Regions from separate parts of the Arthrobacter sp. NicSoilB11 genome, predicted to be linked through region 1. Evidence: riboswitches for the same ligand, from Rfam matches in the RefSeq annotation. Region 1 holds a riboswitch; the other holds the start of a gene.
The links. Region 1 has a riboswitch for glycine ahead of cycA (D-serine/D-alanine/glycine transporter). Riboswitches for the same ligand answer to the same signal wherever they lie in the genome.

Region 1 (3,406 bases):
TTGCGTTGTGGGCGGTTTCCTGTGCGATGCGTACTGCGGGGTTGCTGCGCCGGGCCATGGTCACCTTCATTCAAATCGACCTGCAGCGGCTAGGCTGCCGTGCCTTTCCATCCTATGTGGATAGACACTAAGCATGCTTAACTTCCGGGCCGTGGCTTCGTCCGGCGGGCTGCGGCGGCAGGATGCGGTACCTGCACCTCACCGCCGCCGCTGCAACCCGCCGTCGGACGTTACTTCCCGGCCTGCTGGACCTCGCGCCCCGCCGCCCCGGCGTCCTGGCCGCCGCTGCGCGCGGCAGTGGCCTGGTCTGCCTGAAGCTCGGCACGGAAGACCTCGAAGCGGGCCAGGTGGGCGGGACGGCGCCGCAGAATGGCCCAAGCCACGCCCAGGATGACGAACCAGATGGGGGTTACCAGCAGTGCAACGAGAGTGTCGGGCTGGGTGGTAAGGGCCCAAAGGACGAAGGCGAAGAATGCGTACACCACCCACACGGCGGGAATGCCACCGGGCATCTTGAACTTCGACGCCGCATGCAGGTGCGGCCGGCGGCGCCGGAAGGAGATGTAGCTGGCGAGGATGATCGACCAGACGAAGACGAAGCAGACCGCAGACACGGTGGTCACCATTTCAAAGGCCATGCCAACATCCTGGCCGGCATACATGAGTACGACGCCGGACAGCAGCAGGACGCAGGACAGGAACAGCGCGTTGCTGGGCACCTTCCTCGTGGAGAGCCGGCTGAAGATACCGGGGGCATCGCCTTCCTGGGCCAGGCCGAAGACCATGCGGGACGTGGAGTAGATGCCGGAGTTCGCGGAGGACATCGCCGAAGTCAGGACCACCAGGTTGACCACCGTGGCCGCGGCGCCGAGGCCGGCCAGGGAGAACATCCCGATAAAGGGGCTGTGGCCGGCGGCGAACTGGGTCCACGGGGTGACCGCCATCAGGATGACCAGCGCACCGACATAGAAGAGCAGCACGCGGACGGGGATGGCGTTGATGGCCTTGGGCAGCGTGCGCTCGGGGTTCTTGGCCTCGGCGGCGGTGGTTCCCACCAGTTCGATGCCTACGAAGGCGAAGACTGCGATCTGGAATCCGGCCACGAAGCCCATGAACTCATTGGGGAAGAACCCGCCATGGCTCCACAGGTTGGTGAAGCTTGCGGTGCCCGCGTCGCTCTGGAAACCGGTGAAGATCATGAAGAGTCCCACGATGATCAGGGCTGCGATGGCGACGATCTTGATGAGGGCGAACCAGAACTCGGTCTCGCCGAACGCCTTGACGGTGGCGAGGTTCAGCAGGAGCAGGATGCCCACCGTGGCCAGGCCCGGGATCCAAAGTGGCAGCGCCGGCCAAAGTTCCTTTGAGTACCCTGCAATGGCGATGACGTCCGCGATTCCGGTGATCACCCAGCAGAACCAGTACGTCCAGCCGGTGAAGAATCCGGCCCACGGCCCCAGGAGATCGGCGGCGAAATCACTGAAGGACTTGTAGTTCAGGTTGCTGAGCAGCAGTTCACCCATGGCCCGCATGACGAAGAAAAGCATAAAGCCGATGATCATGTATACGAAGATCACGGATGGGCCGGCCGCGGAGATGGTCTTGCCGGAACCCATGAACAGGCCCGTGCCGATCGCGCCGCCGATGGCGATGAGCTGGATATGCCGGTTGGTGAGCTGCCGCTCCAGGTGGGGAGGCTCGCTGCGGGCTGCCGTGGCAGCGCCTTGGCTGCGGGCTGGTTCGCCGTTGGACGTGGGGGGATGAATCGCCATGAGGAACTCCATCGATAAAGCGGCTTTTGGGTGCCGCAAAAGATTTGGTTCCTCCCCGCTCTGTAGTGGACCTGAGAGTTTCCGCAGCAAAAGCCGCTTGCACCGCCGGTGAGCCAGGGTCATGCCCGGCTGCTTTCCAGAGTTGCCTGTCCGCGGCGGTACGTGGGCCTGAGAGTTTCCTGGGGAGGGTTTGCTCCTACGGCGCCTGCTGGATGTACCCGGCAGGGCTCTCCCGCCGCAGGTCGAAGGCGTATTCAGTTGGAAGCCGCAGGCTTTTTGGGCCACGGCCGGTCATGCAATGGGACAGGCACCGACTGGTGGGCTGCTCCGGATACGCTGAGCCAGCCACCGGCGGCGCCATTCCCGGGGTTCAGTGTGGTGTCCGTCACGATCGAATGTCAAACCCCTCCCGACACAAGCGGGGAAGAACGGCGTCACGTGCCCCTCGAGCCCCGCACGGAAGCCGCCCGATTTGCCACGGACGGGTCTATCCCGGTACCTTGTGAGCCGAATCACCCACATTTGAATAAGCCTTTCGAGCTGTGACGGGAGAGTCCTCCCGGCGAAACACCGGTCAGGCGCCGTAGGAGCAAATCCTCCCCAGGAATCTCTCAGGCCCCCGTACCGTCACGGCGAGGCGACTCTGGAAAGCAATCAGGCTTCTGCCTGGTTCACCGACGGTGCAAGCGGTCCCCTGCCAACAGCAGGCAACGCGGAATCTCTCAGGTCCAATACAGAGCGGGGAGGAACCCATCCCACGCCGTGCCACCTTCGGCCGGCCAGATCTGGAGTTCCTCATGACGATTCATTCGCATCCAACATCGTTTGTTGACCGCCATATCGGCGCGCGCCGCCAGGCCGACATCGACACCATGCTCAAGGCCATCGGCTACGACAGCCTGGATGGCCTGGTTGACGTGGCCGTCCCCGCGCCCATCCGCCAGGAAACTGCGCTCAAGCTGACCGACGCCCTCAGCGAGGTTGAAGTCCTCACGGAACTGCGGAAGCTTGCCGCCAAGAACAAGACGGCAGTCCAGATGATCGGCCAGGGCTACTACGACACCGTGACTCCACCGGTGATCCGCCGCAACATCCTGGAATCCCCGGCCTGGTACACCGCCTACACGCCCTACCAGCCGGAGATTTCCCAGGGCCGGCTTGAGGCGCTGCTGAACTTCCAGACCATGGTGCAGGACCTGACGGCGCTCCCGGTAGCCAACGCTTCCTTGCTGGACGAGGCAACGGCCGTGGCCGAGGCCGTGCTGCTGATGCGCCGCGCCAACAAGACCAAGCCCGCGAAGGACGGCAAGACGGTGCTCGACGCCGACTGCCTCCCCCAGACCATCGCCATCGTGCTGGGCCGGGCGGAGGCGCTCGGCTTCGAGGTGGAGGTCGCCGACCTGTCCAAGGGCCTGCCCGACGGCGACATCAACGGCGTCGTGCTGCAGCAGCCCGGGGTCTCCGGCCGCGTGTGGGACCAATCCGCCGTGATCGCCGCTGCCAAGGACCGGGGCGCGCTGGTCACCGTGGCTGCGGACCTGCTGGCCCTGACACTGATCACACCTCCGGGCGAGCAGGGCGCGGACATTGCCGTCGGCTCCACCCAGCGTTTTGGCGTGCCGCTGTTCTTCGGC
Region 2 (3,406 bases), 370 kb from region 1:
AACGGGCACCATGACCAGCATGGAGAGCAGGATGCTGGGGATGTCCACCTTGCCGGGTGCCGGATCCTTCGATTCCGGGATGAGGGCCGGTCCAAACGCCAGCAGGGGGACCATGAGGGGGACCGCCACCAGGAAGACGGCACCCCACCAGAAGTGCTCCACCAGCCAGCCGCCGAAGATCGGACCCAGGGCCGCGCCGCCGGAGAATCCGGCGGCCCAGATGGCGACGGCCAGCCTGCGGCGATTGGGCTCGGGGAAAATGTTGCGGATCAGCGACAAGGTGGACGGCATCAGCATGGCGCCGAAGAATCCCAGGGCGGCGCGGCCGGCGATGAGCCATTCCGGCGCGGGTGCAAAAGCCGTCGCAACGGACAGCGCGGCAAAGCCGATGCTGCCAAGGATGAGCAGCCTCCGCCGCCCAATCCGGTCGCCGAGGCTTCCCATTGATACCAGCAGCCCGGCCAGCACCAGGGGGTAGGCGTCAACGATCCACAGCAGCTGCACGCCTGTGGGTTCCAGGGCCCGGGCGATGGCCGGCAGCGCGAACGTCAGTGCGGTGTTGTCCACCGCCACCAGCAGCACGGGAAACATCAGCAGCCCCAGCGCCAGCCAGTCGCGCCACGGAGGACGCACGGAAGTGCTGCTTGCCTGCCCGGTTGCAGAACTCTCGATGGAAGTGGTCATGAGATAACTATACCGTCCGGACGGTATAGTTTAAAAATGCGACGGTTTTCCTTATTCCTGCACGGGGGAGGGCATGATGGAGGGCATGCCCCGAAAGCCTGTTGCCCGTGACGCGGTCCTTGACGCCTTCGAGTCCCTGCTGATTGAAGTGGGTGAGCGGGCGGCCACCCTCGATGCCGTGGCGCGCAGGGCCGGCGTATCCAAAGGCGGCCTCCTCTACCACTTTCCCAACAAGGAAGCCATGATTGCCGTGTTGCTCGACCGCCTGGAGGGCCTGGCGGGCGAGGATGCCGATGCCATGGCGTCGGCAGCTGAAGGCGCCGCGGCCTACTTCATCCGTTCCTCGGTCTGGGCGGATACCCCTTTGGACCGTGCCATCGTGGCCGCCACCCGGCTTGCAGAGGTGGCCCACGAGGAGACGCGGCGCCGCTTCGCGGCCATCCAGCAGCGCTGGCTGGACGAAATTGCTGCGGATGTGGGACCTGGGCTGGCCAAGGCAGTCCTCTATATGGGGGACGGCCTGTACTTCAACGCCATGCTGTCCGTGGCCCCTGCGCCGGCCGGGGGAGCGGCCGCTGACGTGGAGGAACTCCTGGCCGCGCTGGAACGGCTCCGCAGGTAGCTCCGTCATTTGCCGGGAGGGGTTGCCGCGTAGGACAATAGAAAGTTGTGAGGGCTGTCACCGGCCTTCATGATCCAACAAATGAATAGCCTTTGATCTGCGGCGGGAGAGTTCTGCCGGAAGTACAGGCAGGCGCCGTAGGAGCAAATCCTCCCCAGGAATCTCGCAGGCCCCCGTACCGCCGCGGCGAGGCACCTCTGGAAAGCAGCAGGCAGTCTTATTCTCTTTTGGAGAGGTAGGGACTGTTGTGCTCACCGACGGTGCAAGCGGGTCCTGCCCAGGCAGGGAACGCGGAAACTCTCAGGTCCAATACAGAGCGGGGAGGAACCCGAATAGCTGTGGCGTACCCTTCGCCGCCTGAGTAAATGGAGTTCCTTCGTGTCGGTTACCCCAGCCTCCACCACTTTCGTAGACCGCCATATCGGCGCGCGCCGCCAGGCCGACGTCGACACCATGCTCAAAGCCGTGGGCTACGACTCGGTCGATTCCCTTGTGGACACCGCGGTTCCCAAGGTCATCCGCCAGGACACCGCCCTTCGCCTGCAGGACGCCCTCAGTGAGGTTGAAGTCCTCACGGAACTGCGGAAGCTTGCCGCCAAGAACAAGACGGCGGTGCAGCTGATCGGCCAGGGCTACTACGACACCGTGACTCCGCCGGTGATCCGCCGCAACATCCTGGAATCCCCGGCCTGGTACACCGCCTACACGCCCTACCAGCCGGAGATTTCCCAGGGCCGGCTTGAGGCGCTGCTGAACTTCCAGACCATGGTGCAGGACCTTGTGGGCCTGCCCATCGCCAACGCTTCGCTGCTGGATGAAGCAACGGCGGTGGCCGAGGCCGTGCTGCTGATGCGCCGTGCCAACAAGACCAAGCCCGCGGCAGACGGCAAGACCGTCCTGGACATCGACGTGCTGCCGCAGACCATCGCCATCGTGCTGGGGCGTGCGGAGGCGCTCGGCTTCGAGGTGGAGGTCGCCGACCTGTCCAAGGGCCTGCCCGAGGGCGACATCAACGGGATCGTGCTGCAGCAGCCCGGCGCTTCCGGCCGCGTCTGGGACCAGTCCGCGGTGATCTCTGCAGCGAAGGACCGGGGCGCGCTGGTCACGGTCGCTGCGGACCTGCTGGCCCTGACACTGATCACACCTCCGGGCGAGCAGGGCGCGGACATTGCCGTCGGCTCAGCCCAGCGTTTTGGCGTGCCGCTGTTCTTTGGGGGCCCCCATGCCGCCTACATGGCTGTCCGCAAAGGCCTGGAGCGTTCCTTGCCTGGCCGCCTGGTTGGGGTGTCAAAGGACGACGCCGGCACGCCTGCCTACCGGTTGGCCCTGCAGACCCGCGAGCAGCACATCCGCCGCGAGAAGGCCACGTCCAACATCTGCACCGCCCAGGCGCTGCTGGCCATCGTTGCGTCCATGTACGCCGTTTACCACGGCCCCGACGGACTGAAGGCGATTGCCCAAACGGCGCACCGCCACGCCCGTAGCCTGGCGGCCTCGCTTGCGGCCGCCGGCGTCGAGGTGCTGCACACGAGCTTCTTCGACACCCTTACGGTCCGGGTCCCCGGACGGGCTGCTGGCATCATCGCCGACGCCGAGGCGCGGGGCATCAACCTGCGCAGCGTCGACGCCGACACCGTAGGCATCGCCCTCGATGAAACCACGACGGCGGCCATCGTCGCCCAGGTTGCCGACGTCTTTGGCGCCACGGTTGCCGAGGTCCAGGGCTTTGGGCTGGAGGCCGCCGTCGAGCGTTCCTCCGACTACCTGCAGCACCCGGTCTTCAACACGCACCGGTCTGAAACCCAGCTGCTGCGTTACATCCGCAAGCTCTCGGACCGCGACCTGGCGCTGGACCGCACCATGATCCCGCTGGGTTCATGCACCATGAAGCTGAACGCCACGGCCGAGATGGAAGCCATTTCCTGGCCGGAGTTCGCCTCGATCCACCCGTTCGCCCCGGACTCCCAGACCGAAGGCTGGCGCGAACTCATCGCCGGCCTGGAAGCGGACCTGACCACGATCACCGGGTATGACCAGGTGTCCATCCAGCCCAACGCGGGCTCGCAGGGCGAGCTCGCCGGGTTGCTCGCGATCCGCGGC

Region 2: another riboswitch for glycine. It lies ahead of gcvP (aminomethyl-transferring glycine dehydrogenase); the one in region 1 lies ahead of cycA (D-serine/D-alanine/glycine transporter).

What each region holds. Positions count from the first base shown of each region.
Region 1 is NZ_AP024657.1:480,203-483,608, reverse strand. Features, by position in the region: gene LDO14_RS02320 (hypothetical protein) at 1-58, opposite strand, end outside; gene cycA (D-serine/D-alanine/glycine transporter) at 231-1,772, opposite strand; glycine riboswitch at 1,919-2,017, opposite strand; glycine riboswitch at 2,309-2,409, shown strand; gene gcvP (aminomethyl-transferring glycine dehydrogenase) at 2,570-3,406, shown strand, end outside.
Region 2 is NZ_AP024657.1:845,350-848,755, forward strand. Features, by position in the region: gene LDO14_RS04010 (MFS transporter) at 1-684, opposite strand, end outside; gene LDO14_RS04015 (TetR/AcrR family transcriptional regulator) at 770-1,306, shown strand; glycine riboswitch at 1,400-1,497, shown strand; glycine riboswitch at 1,524-1,631, shown strand; gene gcvP (aminomethyl-transferring glycine dehydrogenase) at 1,685-3,406, shown strand, end outside.